Regions from separate parts of the Aestuariirhabdus haliotis genome, predicted to be linked through region 2. Evidence: predicted binding sites of a transcription regulator. Region 2 holds the regulator's gene; the other holds the start of a gene.
What was found. Region 2 encodes sigma-54, which starts transcription at its own class of promoters, with help from an activator protein. Its sites were predicted from a motif close to TGGCACNNNNNTTGCTNT; they were not measured.

Region 1 (7,834 bases), on a different contig from region 2:
TAAGGCATTGAAATTCGTGTAATATCCGCCTCGCAGTTCTGCGATGTTTCGCTCTTCGAGGCGAAGCACATCGTTTGTTATCGGTGCCTTCTTGTTGATCAGTTGATTGGCGATAACCACCGGTCGAAAGATTCGAATGTTGGCGGTTACATAGATCCCCCATGGATGTGAGCCGGCGCATTCAATACGCACTGTTTGTCGCCCAGGGCGATGATGGCGCTCATTTTCGATCAACTTTAGAGGAACTGAGCAGGTGGGTAAATTCAGTCGGGGATCGAGTGGGTTGGCTTCTACTTCTATACGCGTTGAAGGGGATACTTGCTGTTGTTGTGCCTTGCCCTGCAAATAGGTCTCCACCATTGCCTTGATGTCCGCTTGAGAGGACTGGGCCATGGCGACAGCGCTGAATAGCAACAGGCTGGCAGCTAATATGTTTAACAGACGAACAAATGTCATAGGATGACCAATCAATAGAACCATCGGTTGAGGCGTCGAATTTCTGGCGCTTCTTCAGTATTTGATTAAAGTCAGCAATATATATGCCGATGTTATTGTAAGTGTCTTTATCAACTCTTCGGAGTTCGCTGGTGACTTGGCTTGTTAACTGGCTTGGCGAGCAGCTATAGTCTATTAACACTGTATAAGAGTTTTTGGGTTCGGTACGGGGTTTGGTGTGCCGACGTTGCAGTCAATCCAATGGAGATGATCCATGGCGGGTGTGTTAGATAGTGTTAACCAGCGGACTCAGCTGGTTGGGGAAAATCGACTTGAGTTGCTGCTGTTTCGCCTCAAAGGCAAGCAGTTGTATGGCATCAACGTATTCAAAGTGAAGGAAGTATTGCAATGTCCGACGCTTACCATGATGCCGAAAAGCAGCCCTGTAGTAAGAGGGGTCGCCAATATTCGAGGGGGGACAATACCTATCCTTGATATGAATATGGCCACTGGCAGAGGTCCTCTGGATGATGTGACTAATGCCTTTGTCATTATCACTGAGTACAACATGAAGGTGCAGGGCTTTCTGGTGCAGATGGTAGACCGCATCGTCAATATGAATTGGGAAGAGATTCATCCACCGCCAAAGGGGACCGGTAAGGACCATTACCTGACCGCCGTGACCAAGGTTGATGATCAGTTGGTAGAGATCATCGACGTCGAAAAAATCCTGGCCGAAGTTGCACCTCAAAGTGAGGAGGTCAGCGATGGCCTTATTACGGATGAAGTGACAACGCATGCGGTGGCGCAGAAAGTATTGGTAGCCGATGATTCGGCTGTTGCTCGTAAGCAGGTTCAGCGTTGCCTTGAAAATATCGGTGTTGAGGTTGTTCTCAAAAATGATGGCCGTGAAGCACTCGACTATTTGAAGAGTCTGGTGGATTCTGGTGATAGTATTGACGAGCACCTGCTGATGATGATTTCAGATATTGAAATGCCCGAAATGGACGGTTATACACTAACCACGGAAGTTCGGGCTGATCCCCGTTTGTCGAGCCTGTACATAGTGCTTCACACGTCCCTTAGTGGTGTCTTTAACAAAGCGATGGTAGAAAAAGTAGGGGCCAATGACTTTATCGCCAAGTTCAATCCGGACGATCTAGCTGGCAGTGTTATAAAGCGTTTTCAAATCGAAACCCATTAATGCGCATTAATTCGATTTAGAGGAGTAATACGTTGGCCGAGTTTGGATCAACTCAGGGCAGAGCTGCCCCAGCGGGGGATTTTGAGGTTTTCAGTGAATTCCTTGAAAAAGCTTGCGGCATAGTACTGGGTAAAAATAAAGAGTACCTGGTGAAAAGCCGGCTTCGTAAGATACTGGCAAACAATGAAATCGATACACTGAGCGAGTTGGTCAAGCGCATTGGGGCGCAGCCCCGGGGCAAGCTTAAGGGTGAAGTTGTCGATGCGATGACGACCAATGAGACCCTCTGGTTTCGTGATAGCTATCCTTTTGAGGTCTTGAAGAAAACCATTTTGCCCGATCTGGCCAAGCGCTACCCTGGCCAGAGGCTGCGTATCTGGTCGGCGGCCTGCTCTTCCGGTCAGGAGCCCTATTCCCAGAGTATTGCTATCGATGAATTTGAAAAGAGTAATCTTGGCCTTTTGCGGGGGGGCGTGCAGATAATTGCTACGGATCTGTCCAGTAAGGTGTTAGGTGAAGCCAAACTGGGGGAGTATGACACCCTGGCGCTAGGCAGAGGATTGTCAGATGACCGCCTGCAGAAACACTTTATTCCCCTGGAGGGCAAGCGCTGGCAGGTCAAACCCAATATCAAGCAGCGAATCGATTTTCGTGCCATCAATCTTCAGGACAGTTACGTAACACTGGGTAAGTTCGATATTGTGTTTTGCCGTAATGTTTTGATCTACTTCTCCGCTGATTTTAAACGGGATATTTTGACCCGCATCCATGCCAGCCTGAAACCTGGAGGTTACCTGTTTCTTGGTGCTTCTGAGGCGCTCAATGGTTTATCTCACCTTTATGAAATGGTTCAGTGCCGCCCAGGCATAATGTATATCGCTAAATAATTAAAACCTCAAAGGCTATTCAGCCTTTGAGGTTTACAATCTTTCCATGCCCTTCATTTACCTGATTCTTGACGATCCTGGGCCTGTGCGCCTGCCTGTTTATTCCAGTTGATAGAGCTCCTTGGGCAGATAGTGCCGAGCACTGCATGGCAAGCGGCAACAAGCGAAGCCGAGTTGCCTCTTGTGAGGAAAGAGATTGCCGCTTTGGCATCCCTGATTAGTTGCTTTTATTCTAACTTGTTGAATATAAAGGAAAAAAATTTCTGGCATGTGCCTTGCTATTAACTTTCTGACGAAAATGATTTCAGAATAGAGGCATAGCATGGCGATCAGTTTTGACAGGGCATTAGGTATCCACCCTCAAGCGCTTGAGTTTCGGGCTCAAAGAGCCGAGGTGCTGGCCAATAATCTTGCCAATGCAGACACCCCGGGGTTTAAAGCTCGTGATGTTGATTTTGCCTCAGTGATGAAGCAGCAAGAGGGAGTGCAAGATACAGAAGGGCAGCAAAAGTTAAGCCGAACTCATCAACAGCATGTATCCGGCTTTATTGATGAAACGGCTGATACTGAGCTGTTATATCGGGTGCCAAGCCAACCTTCTGTTGATGGTAATACCGTCGATTCCCAGCGAGAAATCACCGAGTTCACTCAGAACAAGATCGCTTTTGAAAGCAGCTTCACTTTTCTAAATTCCAAGTTCAAAGGCTTAAGTACAGCCATAAAAGGACAATAGTCATGTCGCTTAATAATGTTTTTTCAATTGCCGGGTCGGGCATGAGTGCCCAGTCCATTCGTCTTAACGCCACATCCAGCAACATTGCTAATGCAGAGACAGTCAGTAGCAGCATTGATGAAACCTATCGAGCACGCTACCCGGTGTTTGCCCACGCCTTGAACGAAGCTCAGCAGGAAGGTTCGCTGTTCGATGATCAGCCAAAGGAAGTCGGTCAGGGTGTTCGGGTATTGGGCGTGGTCGAGAGCCAGCAAGAACTGGAAGCGCGCTATGACCCCAATCACCCTATGGCTGACGAAGATGGCTATGTATTTTACCCCAACGTGAATGTCGTGGAGCAGATGGCGGACATGATCTCGGCATCGCGATCATTTCAAACCAATGTCGATGTTTTGAATACGGCTAAAACCATGATGCAAAAGGTCCTCACCCTGGGACAGTAAGGAGAGCGCTATGACACTAAGCACGGCAGCCGCAGCCACAGGCACATCCGCTCTGGATAAGTACTCCATTGCCAATTCGCAGGAGAACCAGAAGAAGGATGATGAGCTGGGAAAAAATGAATTTCTGGAATTATTGGTTGCTCAGATGAATAACCAAAATCCGTTGGAACCCCAGGAAAATGGTGAGTTCATTGCCCAGTTGGCGCAATTCAGTACGGTCGAAGGTGTCGAACAACTGAACACCTCGATGCAGGACTTTGTCGCGGGTATGCAATCGAGCCAGGCATTACAAGCATCATCGTTGGTTGGCCGAACCGTTATGCTGGGCATGGAAAATACCCAGGTGGAAACGGGCCGGGGAACCGAAGGGCTAGTGGTGCTGCCTGCCTCCACGCCAGATTTGACCATCAATGTTTACAGCCCTCAGGGGGATCTGGTGAAGCAGATTCCGTTGGGCACAAAAGAGAAGGGTAACATCGAATTTAAATGGGATGGCAAGGATGCCGACGGCAATGTTATGCCGTCCGGTGAGTATCGATTCGAGGCTAAGGCTGCTATCGACGGAAAATCCCAACAAGTGCCTACCGTGTTACCGGCACATGTTAACAGCATTACGCTCGGTGCCGCTGGGACCGGGGACGTTATATTGAATCTGGATGGCATGGGCTCAGTGTTGCTATCTGATGTACAGATGATCAAAGAGTAATTCGCTCGCGAGCGATCAGGAGAATAAATCATGGCGTTTAATATCGGTTTGAGTGGTATCCGTGCCGCCGGCAATGAGCTGGAGGTGACTGGTAACAACATTGCCAATGCCAGCACCATCGGCTTTAAATCATCGCGGGCGGAATTTGCAGATGTGTACGCTGCATCAACCTTGGGGACAGCAGATAATGCGACCGGTAGTGGTGTGTTATTGGCTAATATTGGGCAGCAATTTACTCAGGGCAGCATTACTTTTACCAGCAACAGTCTGGATATGGCGATTAACGGAGATGGTTTTTTTGTGTTGGATAACAACGGCGAAACCACGTATACCCGTGCCGGCTATTTCGGCACTGATAAAGAAGGGTTTATCGTCAATAACTTTGGCAAAAACTTGCAGGGCTATGCGGCTGACAATACCGGCCAAATATTAACCGGTGTGTTAACCGATCTTCAGGTAGATACTACCAACCAATCCCCACAAGCCACAGGTACGGTCCTTCAGACACTGAATCTTAACTCCAGCGATGTGGTACCTGCGATCGCTCCATTTGACCCTACGGATCCTGCAACCTACAACTCGGCGACCTCGGTCAATGTTTACGATTCACTGGGTAATTCCCATATCCAGACTCAGTACTTCGTCAAAACAGGTGCTAATACCTGGGATATGCATATTCTGATTGATGGTCGGGACTTTGATGGTACTTTGCCCGATGGTACCCCACCACCGGATAACCCTGCGGCCAACGTATTTACTCCTTTCACGCAGGCTTTAACCTTTGATGCAGCCGGTCAGTTGACCGCACCTGCACCCGGCACGCCAGTGGTGCTCGCTGGCTGGGAGCCACGTGACAGTACCGGTACACAGAACGGAGCCGTTTCACCCACCGGTTATAATCTGGATTTGACTGGTAGTACCCAGTTTTCCAGTGCCTTTGCTGTGACGAGTGTTAGTCAGGATGGTTTCAGCACCGGGCAACTGGCAGGACTTGAAGTGTCTGACGAAGGCATCCTGTTTGCTCGATACACTAATGGACAAAGTCGTATTCAGGGGCAGGTGGTGTTTGCCAATTTTGCCAATACTGAGGGCTTGAGTCCGTTAGGCAAGACGGAATGGGCCGAATCGTTTGAATCTGGTAATCAGGTAATAGGCACACCACGTTCTGGTACCCTGGGTGCATTGCAGGCAGGGGCTTTGGAGGCCTCTAACGTGGAACTTTCTGACGAGTTGGTGAACCTGATTATTGCCCAGAGAAACTATCAGGCCAATGCCAAAACCATTGAAACCTCCGATGCGGTTACCCAGACCATTTTGAATATTTAAGCCTGCATCTTCGGTCAGTAGTCATTAAGCGCGACATCGTTTTGGCGGTGTCGCGTTTTTTTGTCCTATTGCTGCAGGTGGCCTGGATACTTATCACTATTGGGTGTGGCAATACCCTATAAATGTTGCGGTAAACCCTTGCCGTCCTAGGTATTAATTCAATCTTGAAACTCGATTGGTTTGGGTTTTCTGTTTATTTTAATTTAATAAAAACAATAGGTTACGTTTTATTTTGAGCTTTATGGGTAAATGGGCATAGCCTTTGCTTTTTCTATAGGTAAGACAATTTGAGCAGCAAATGATTGCCGCTCCCTACAGGGTTACAGAGCAATGGACAGAGCATTATTTATTTCCATGAGTGGCGCAAAGCAGAATATGTTGGGGCAGACTATTCATGCCAACAACCTGGCCAATGCCAACACGACGGGATTTAAGAATGATTTCGAGCAGGCGCGGTCGATGCCTGTCTGGGGGGAGACTCATCCGACCCGAGCCTATGCCATGACCGAAAACCCAGGTACCAACTTTAATCAGGGCACCATGATATCGACGGGTCGTGATTTGGATGTGGCCTTGAGGGGAGACGGCTGGATAACGGCGCAAACAGCAGAGGGTGAAACGGTCTATACCCGAACCGGTGATTTGAACATCGATCCCGATGGCATCCTGCGTAATTCGGAAAACCTGACCATTATCGGTGATGGTGGCCCGATTGTATTACCGGAATTCGATAAGATGGATATTGCTCCTGACGGCACCATTACCATTCGAGGTGCTGGAGAAAATCCAGAGGCTCTGGCGGAGGTTGATCGAATTTTATTGGTCAATCCCGATCTGAATCGCCTGGAGAAGGGTAGCGATGGCTTATTCAGAATCAAAGATGAAGACGCTGTGGTGCCCGATGTGAACGTGACTCTTGAGCCCGGATTTCTCGAGGCCAGTAACGTTAATCCGGTCTCCGAGATGATTTCGATGATGAGTTTGGCGAAGCAGTTTCAGGTGCAGGTGAAGATGATGAGCACCGCGGAAGAAAATCAGAAATCAGTGGAACGACTCTTGCAGAGCTAGGGAGTGTCTGCATAGCTGACGGATTTTTGACAATAACTGAGCAACCTAGTTTGCGGACTGAAGTGAGGCAGGGCGGAAGCCCTGTGGGGAGAAAAACATGCAACCGGCATTGTGGGTAAGTAAAACGGGACTGAGCGCACAGGATATGCAGCTCAATACCATTGCGAATAATCTGGCTAACGTCAGCACGGTAGGTTTCAAGAAGGATCGGGCGGAATTTGAAGATCTGCTCTATCAGATCCAACGACAGCCCGGTGGGCAATCGTCCCAGGACACCACCTTGCCATCCGGGTTGCAATTGGGTACGGGTGTTCGTGTAGCCGGTACTCAGAAAATATTTACTTCAGGCAGTTTGCAAACAACCGATCAGCCACTGGATATGGCAATCAACGGTCGAGGCTTTTTCCAGATTTTGACGCCCGACGGCACGATCGCCTACACCCGAAATGGCCAGTTTCACCTTAATGAGGACGGTGATGTGGTCAATGTTAACGGTCATCCGCTAGAACCCGGAATTACCGTTCCCGAAGATGCTCTCACGTACACAGTAGGTGAAGATGGCATTGTCACCGTGACCACACCGGGCGATCCGGCTCCCCAGGAACTGGGGCAAATTCAGGTCGTGGATTTTATTAATCCAGCGGGCTTGCAAGCCATTGGTAATAACCTGTTCCTCGAAACCGGGTCCAGCGGAGCGCCTCGAGAAGGTGTCCCCGGTGAAGATGGGTTAGGGCGAATTCAACAGAGTACGTTGGAAAATTCAAACGTAAACGTGGTGGAAGAGCTGGTGAATATGATCACCACCCAGCGTGCTTACGAAATGAATTCCAAAGTGATTTCGACTGCTGACAGTATGCTGCAGTTCGTGACTCAGAACCTTTAATCGAGGCTAAAGAGGCGATGTTGCTATGAAAATCAGATTGCTTTTATTGCTGAGCTTCTTTTCTTTGGGTGGTTGCATGACGCCTACGGCTTTGCCAAATGATCCGGCATTTGCGCCGACCTATCCTGCCCAGCCCATTGCCTCGGAAT
Region 2 (7,834 bases):
CTGAAGCGGTCCATATCATGGAAGAAAGCAAAATCAACGGCCTGATTGTCATCGATGATAACGACAAACCTGTCGGGGCGCTTAACATGCACGATCTGTTAAAGGCAGGAGTCGTTTGATGTTCAGTCAGTACGAAGAAAAAGCCAAACAGGTTCGTCTGGCTGTTTTTGATGTCGATGGCGTACTCACCAACGGCCAACTGTTGTTCAGCGAAAACGGCGAGGAGCTCAAAGCGTTCTCCACCCTCGATGGGCAGGGAATCAAGATGCTGCAACGCGCCGGTATTGAAACGGCTATTATCACCGGCCGCACCTCGCAACTGGTTGCCCGGCGCGCAAAAAACCTGGGCATCTCACACCTGGTTCAGGGTCGCGAAGACAAACTGATCGCCCTGAAAGAACTTCTGCCCAGCCTTCAGCTGGAGCTGCATCAGGTGGCGTACCTGGGCGACGATCTGCCCGACCTCGCGGCCATCCGTCACGTAGCCCTGGGCGCCGCCGTGGCCAATGCCCACAGCTTTGTAAAGCAACACGCCATCGCCGTGACCCAATCCTCAGGTGGTCAGGGCGCAGCCCGTGAATTTTGCGACGCCCTGCTTGCCGCTCAGGGTAAGTTACAAAGTGCCCTCGATAGTTACCTGTGAGTGATTCATGATTAGAGCTGTCCTGGTTACGTTGTTATGTGGAGTGTTATTTGCCTACGCCGGCTTGTATCTTTACGAGAACACACCACTTCGCCAGACACTCGCACCGCCCAATATCGACCCTCGTGAGCGCCAGGAAGTGGACTTCTACCTGGATAATGCCCAGGTGACCCGATTTAACGAACTGGGTAAACCCGATCATCGCCTCAAAGCTGAACGAGTAAACCACTTCCCCCACAACGATACGACCATGATTCGTGAACCCCGTGTTATTTTGATACGCGACATGGGTGAACGCCTCATCAGTGCGCGCTCGGGAAAACTGTTACCTGGCAACGAAGACCTGGAACTCTGGGACGATGTCAGCATGACCATGCTATCCAGAGAAGGCCTGGAAACAGGCCGCCTTGATACCGATTTCATCACTCTATATTCTGAACAACAACTGGCCGAAACCAATCGACCGGTCGTTATTACCTCTCCCGAAGGGATCACTCATGCTGTGGGAATGAAGGCCCACCTCAACCAGGACCGCGTTCAATTACAATCGAACGTCAGAGGCATCTATGAGCACCACTAAACCCTTACTTGTTCTCTTATTCTCTACCCTTCTGGCCAGCACGGGCGCACAAGCCCTGCCAGAAGACCAGGAACAACCGATTCGCATTAAAGCGGACAAGGCCGATATCGACGAAGGAGCCGGACGAGCCATCTACACAGGCAGTGTCACCATGGACCAGGGCTCGATTCATATTACCGGCGATAAAGTCACCATCTACACCAAGGCGGGTGCGGTGACTCGCATGGTAGCGGAAGGCACACCAGCTCATTACCAGGAAAAACCGGCTGTCGATAAAGAGATTATCAAGGCCTATGGCAATACCATCGATTACGCCATCGCCAAAGACAAAGTCAAGCTGATCAAGAACGCCAAACTGTTTCAGGAGGGCAACTCCTTTACCGGCGATGTCATTCATTACAATATGAAAACCCAGGCGGTCAACGCCCAGGGTGCCACCAGTCGCACCGGAAAGAACCGTGTCGAGATGGTCATTCAACCCAAGAGCAAGCAGTAAGCGATCTATGGCAACCCTGAAAGCACTTCACCTGGCAAAGAGTTATCGTGGCCGGCACGTCGTCGAAGACATTTCGATCAGCATCAACAGCAATCAGATTGTAGGGTTGCTGGGACCCAATGGCGCCGGCAAGACGACCAGCTTTTATATGATTGTTGGCCTGGTTCAGTCGGACAACGGCCAAATCCTGATGGACGGCGAAGATATCACGCGTCTGCCCATGCACGGTCGGGCCCGCAAAGGCATAGGTTACCTGACTCAGGAAGCCTCAATCTTCCGCAAGCTGACTGTCACCGAAAATATTCTGTCGATCTTAGAAACCCGCAAGGACCTCAATCGCAAGCAACGCCTGGCCAAACTGGAGGAGTTGCTCAACGAGTTTCATATCTCTCACCTTCGAGATAGCAAAGGCATCAGTCTGTCCGGTGGTGAACGACGCCGGGTCGAAATTGCTCGGGCACTGGCGACTGAACCCGCTTTTATTTTGCTCGACGAACCCTTTGCCGGGGTAGATCCTATCTCTGTCAATGACATCAAGGATGTCGTCCGTCATTTACGTGACAAAGGTATCGGGGTTCTGATTACCGACCATAACGTGCGCGAAACCCTCGATATCTGCGAGCTCGCCTACATTGTCAGCGAAGGCAAAATCATTGCAGAGGGCGATGCCCAAGCCATTCTGAGTAACCAAAAGGTGAAAGACGTTTATCTCGGACACCAGTTTCGAATATAGGCATTCGGAGTACTTCGGCTCTATAATAGACGCCATGCAAGATTTTTGCCGGTGCAAGAGGCTACCGGGGTAACCCATGCGAGGAGTAGGCAGTATATGGACCGGACATTGTATTATCTATGAAACCATCCCTAGTCCTGAAAATGGGCCAGCAGCTGACGATGACGCCTCAGCTGCAACAAGCCATAAAACTTCTGCAGCTCTCTACCCTGGATCTTCAACAGGAGATTCAGCAAGCCCTCGAATCTAACCCTATGCTCGAGGCCGAAGACGGCCTGGAAGAACCCAGCTCAAAGCAAGATGAAGCCCGTGACGGTACGGAATTCGATATTAAAGCCGAATCAACCGCTCTCAATGAAGGTGAGCAACGCCAGCAGGAACAACAGAGCAGCGAGAGCGCCAATAACGAGAACGAGGTTCTTTCCGACGACTGGCAGGACAACATCCCCAATGATCTGCCAGTAGATTCTGCCTGGGACGATGTCTATCAATCGAGCTTACCTGCTTCTTCAGCCCCATCGGACAACGATGACTACAATCCAGCGGCGCGTGCCAGCACGGTGGATTCACTGCAATCCCATCTCGAATGGCAGCTTAACCTGACTCCAATGAGCGATACCGATCGTGCCATTGCGATCACTATCATCGACGCTCTTGAAGAGGATGGTTACCTTGGCTGCAGCTGCGAGGAGCTGCTCGACAGCATCGATGCCGATCTGGAGATTGAGCTTGATGAGATCGAAGCCGTACTTCGCCGGATACAGCAGTTCGATCCTGTAGGGGTCGCTTCGCGCTCCCTGAGCGAATGTCTGCTGATCCAGCTGGCCCAACTTCCGAGCGACACTCCCCACCTGAAACCGGCCGCTCTGGTGGTTGAAAAACATATCCACCTTTTGGGCAACCATGACTATGCTCAACTGATGCGCAAAGCACGCCTCAAAGAACCCGAACTCAAAGCGGCAATCGAGCTGATCCAGACCCTGAACCCCAAGCCTGGAGCCAGTATCGAAAGCAGCGAGCCCGAATATGTCATTCCCGATGTAACGGTCAGAAAGGTCAACGAGCGCTGGATTGTTGAACTCAACTCGGATGCCATGCCCCGTGTACGGATTAACTCGGGCTACGCCTCCCTCGTCAAGCGAGCCGATAACAGCGCCGACAACACCTACTTGAAAAACCACCTGCAGGAAGCCCGCTGGTTCCTTAAAAGCCTGCAAAGTCGCAATGAGACCCTGATGAAAGTCGCCACCCAGATTGTCGAACACCAACGCGGCTTTCTGGATTATGGCGAAGAAGCCATGAAACCGTTGGTTCTGCATGATATTGCGGAAGCCGTCAGCATGCATGAATCGACCATATCCCGGGTCACAACGCAAAAATACATGCACACCCCAAGGGGCATCTTTGAGCTGAAGTATTTCTTCTCCAGCCATGTCAGCACGGCCAGTGGTGGGGAATGCTCCTCCACCGCCATTCGTGCGATTATCAAGAAACTGGTTGCCGCCGAGAACCCAAAAAAACCATTGAGCGATAGTAAAATAGCCGGTCTGCTTGCCGAGCAAGGAATTCAGGTAGCCCGCCGCACCATCGCCAAGTATCGAGAATCCCTGTCCATTCCTCCATCAAACGAAAGAAAACGTCTGGTATAGGTTATATTGATTAATAGCAACATAGAAATATCGAGTCTCGGATATGATCGAAACAGAGGCACACAGCTGAGCACGACATGGTGTCGGTTCAGTATCACGAAAAACCCATCTAGGAGAGAGACGCATGCAAATCAACATCAGTGGACATCATGTCGATGTAACAGAAGCTTTGCGTGAGTATGTAGCAACCAAGGTTGACCGTCTGGAAAGACATTTCGACACCATCACCAGCGTCAACGTCACCCTGAGCATAGAAAAAGAAGGGCAAAAAGCAGAGGCCAACCTCCATGTTCGCGGTGCTGACATCCACGCCACTGCTGTCCATGACGATATGTATGCCGCCATCGACATGCTGGCCGACAAACTGGATCGTCAGCTGATGAAACACAAGGAAAAGAACCTCTCTCGTTAATATTCTCCATGAACCTGACAACCCTCCTAAGCCCCGACCGCAGCCTTTGTGCTGCGGAAGGCGGCAGCAAAAAACGCGTACTCGAAACCCTGGCGGAAACCATTGCCCAGGGCGCTCCGGAAATCTCGGCGGATAATCTTTTTAATGGCTTGATCGAGCGTGAACGACTCGGCAGCACCGGTTTTGGCAAGGGTATCGCCATACCCCACTGCCGACTCGAATCCTGCACCGCACCCATGGGAGCCCTATTAAAACTCTCCGATGGCATCGATTTTGATGCTATGGATGGCAATCCGGTGGATCTTATTTTCGCCCTTGTGGTACCCAACGAAGCTACCAACGAACATTTGGCTATCCTGCAAGAACTGGCGGGACGGCTGGACAATGCCAGCTATCGTAACAATCTTCGCCACGCAAAAGATGGCAGCGAACTCTACACCATCGCTATCGCGCCGATTGACTGAATCCCTCAGGTCACAGACCTGTCACTTACCAGCTGATATACTTCCACTAATTCAGTCAATGGACAGGTGGCTCGCTGCCTGTACTCAGTGGAAAAAGTGGCATGCGACTAGTCATAATCAGTGGACGATCAGGCTCAGGAAAAAGTAGTGCGTTACACGTACTGGAAGACCAGGGTTTTTACTGCGTCGATAATATGCCGGCTGGACTTCTGGGCTCTCTGGCCGCAGAAATCTCAGGGGAAGCAGAACTGCGTAATGCGGCGGTGAGTATCGATGCTCGTAATATGCATGCCGACCTCAAACGTTTCCCGGAAATCCTCAGCCAACTGAGCGAAAGCGGTGTTAACTGTGAGGTCATCTACCTGGATGCCGAACCCGCGACCCTCTTGAAGCGATTCAGTGAAACCCGCCGCCGGCACCCACTCTCCAACGATCAATGTTCATTAGAAGAAGCAATACTGGCCGAAAGTGAACTCTTGGCTCCGCTCAAAGACGAAGCCAAACTGACTCTGGATACCAGCTCCCTGTCGCTTCACGAACTGCGTGACCTGATTCGCACGCGCGTAGCCCAACGTAACAACGATAGCCTGGCGTTGCTGTTTCAGTCCTTCGGCTTCAAACGCGGCATCCCAATTGATGCCGATTACGTATTTGATGTACGCTGCTTACCCAACCCCTATTGGGTTCCTCATCTCAGGGGGTTTAGCGGGTTGGAAGAACCCGTACAGACCTTTTTGGCCGATCAACCTGAAGTACAGGGAATGCTGTCCGATATAGGTGACTTTGTCGATCGCTGGCTGCCCGCTTTCGAGGCAGGCAACCGAAGCTATCTGACGGTTGCCATCGGTTGTACCGGCGGACACCATCGCTCGGTATATCTCAGTGAGCAGCTGGCCAACAGCTTTAGCGACAAAATCAAGAATGTTCAGGTTCGTCACCGCGAGCTTCACACCACACAAAAATAACAATGTGAACCAACATGATCGACACCAGGATAACTATTATCAATAAACTCGGTCTGCATGCACGGGCCGCCTCCAAGTTTGTTACCACCGCTTCCGCTTATGGCAGCGCCATCGAGGTAGGCCACGACGGCAAGATGGTTGACGGCAAGAGTATTATGTCAGTGATGCTACTGGCGGCGAGCCAGGGCACCGAACTTATTCTGCGGATTGACGGTGACGACGAAGAGCGGGCTCTGGAAGCCATTACCGAACTGGTTAACGACTTCTTCGGGGAGGGCGAATAGCCCTCCTGCTCCTATCAGGATCACATAACGGACTAATCCCCACCAACCGTCATACCTTCCAGCAAAATTGAGCCTGACTGTACATTACCCCGCCGATCAACGTCGTTTCCAACCGCAACCAGATTGGCGAACATATCTTTCAAATTACCAGCGATGGTAATTTCAGACACGGGATACTGGATGATGCCATTCTCGACCCAGAAACCACTGGCACCTCTTGAATAATCACCCGTGACCAGATTCACCCCTTGCCCCATAAGCTCAGTGACCAGTAGCCCTCGATCCATTTTCTGCAAGAGCTCACCGGCCCCCAGACCACTGTCACTGATACGCAGGTTATGTGCCCCACCGGCATTGGCGGTCGATGTCATACCGAGCTTACGCGCCGAGTAGACGCCAAGCAGGTAGCTGCACAGAACGCCATCACGAACAAAGTCCTTGGCATAGGTCGCCAGACCATCGTTATCGAATGAGGCACTTGCCATACCTCCGCGCAACAGAGGCTCCTCGTAGATACGCACAAACTCGGGAAACAGGGGCTTATCCAGATGCCCCAGCAGGAAACTGGCCTGTCGATACAAACTGGAACCACTGATCGCACCCAACAGATGCGACAGCAACCCTCCGGCGATTTCGGCGGCAAACAGCACCGGCACCTGTTCCGTCTTAGGCTTTCGCGGGTCCAGGCGTCGAAGCGTTCTGTCAGCCGCACGTCGACCAATGGCTTCAGGGTCTTCCAGATTCTCCTGCTTGCGCGCCAGGCTATACCAGTAGTCTCGCTGCATGCGATCGCGTTCACCGGCAATCAACACACAGCTAAGGCTTTGTCTCGACGCCAGATAGCCACCCATAAAACCATGACTGTTACCATAGACCCGGCAACTCTGATGGCTGGACAGGCTGGCCCCCTCGGAATTAGTAATCTGGTCTGAAACCTCCAATCCGGACTGCTCGCAGCGAGTAGCAATCTCAACCGCCTGATCCACCTCGACGTCCCAGGGATAAAACAGATCGAGATCAGGCAGTTCCGACGCCATCATATCGGCATCAGCCAGACCGGCATACGGGTCCTCGGAGGTGTAGCGAGCGATATTGCTGGCCGCCGTTACCGTATCCACGATCGCCTGCTGGCTGCTGTCCGACGTACTGGCTGAACCCTTGCGCTGTCCATAATAAAGCGTGATGCCAAACCCCTGGTCTCGATTAAACTCAACCGTATCGACTTCACCCATACGCACATTCGTGGTCAAACCGCTATCCAGGCTTACCCCGACTTCCGCGCCACTGGCACCCTGCTTGCGAGCCTCCTTAAGAATATCTTGCACCAATTGTTGCAGTCGATGCTGCTCCTGGCGCAGGTCCAAAGGGGTATTAACCGGGGTTGGGGTCATAATGAAAGATCGCTATCAAAGAGGCTATCGATCCATTCTACCCGCAGCAGGCCCGCGAACAAGCCCTAAGGGAGTTTGCCCGGAAATTAGGATAAACAGTGCTCGCTTACACAGACCATACACAGACATTGATGAGGTATCGGTTTACAATGGGTAATCAATTCTCTCAATGGCTACAAACTGTTTATTGCTATGAGCTCAGACCACCAAAATGACT

Region 1: the regulator sigma-54 is predicted to act here: its motif matches at 2,791-2,808, upstream of flgB (flagellar basal body rod protein FlgB).

What each region holds. Positions count from the first base shown of each region.
Region 1 covers NZ_JAKSDZ010000002.1:278,198-286,031, reverse strand. Annotated here, with positions in the region: gene flgA (flagellar basal body P-ring formation chaperone FlgA) at 1-456, opposite strand, end outside; gene MIB40_RS03200 (chemotaxis protein CheV) at 710-1,639, shown strand; gene MIB40_RS03195 (CheR family methyltransferase) at 1,672-2,526, shown strand; gene flgB (flagellar basal body rod protein FlgB) at 2,849-3,259, shown strand; gene flgC (flagellar basal body rod protein FlgC) at 3,262-3,702, shown strand; gene MIB40_RS03180 (flagellar hook assembly protein FlgD) at 3,713-4,408, shown strand; gene flgE (flagellar hook protein FlgE) at 4,439-5,734, shown strand; gene MIB40_RS03170 (flagellar basal body rod protein FlgF) at 6,065-6,802, shown strand; gene flgG (flagellar basal-body rod protein FlgG) at 6,900-7,685, shown strand; gene flgH (flagellar basal body L-ring protein FlgH) at 7,711-7,834, shown strand, end outside.
Region 2 covers NZ_JAKSDZ010000008.1:17,903-25,736, reverse strand. Annotated here, with positions in the region: gene MIB40_RS07835 (KpsF/GutQ family sugar-phosphate isomerase) at 1-119, shown strand, start outside; gene MIB40_RS07830 (KdsC family phosphatase) at 119-643, shown strand; gene lptC (LPS export ABC transporter periplasmic protein LptC) at 651-1,223, shown strand; gene lptA (lipopolysaccharide transport periplasmic protein LptA) at 1,210-1,719, shown strand; gene lptB (LPS export ABC transporter ATP-binding protein) at 1,727-2,452, shown strand; gene MIB40_RS07810 (RNA polymerase factor sigma-54) at 2,572-4,101, shown strand; gene hpf (ribosome hibernation-promoting factor, HPF/YfiA family) at 4,226-4,513, shown strand; gene ptsN (PTS IIA-like nitrogen regulatory protein PtsN) at 4,522-4,977, shown strand; gene rapZ (RNase adapter RapZ) at 5,079-5,942, shown strand; gene MIB40_RS07790 (HPr family phosphocarrier protein) at 5,957-6,226, shown strand; gene pmbA (metalloprotease PmbA) at 6,259-7,617, opposite strand; gene yjgA (ribosome biogenesis factor YjgA) at 7,810-7,834, shown strand, end outside.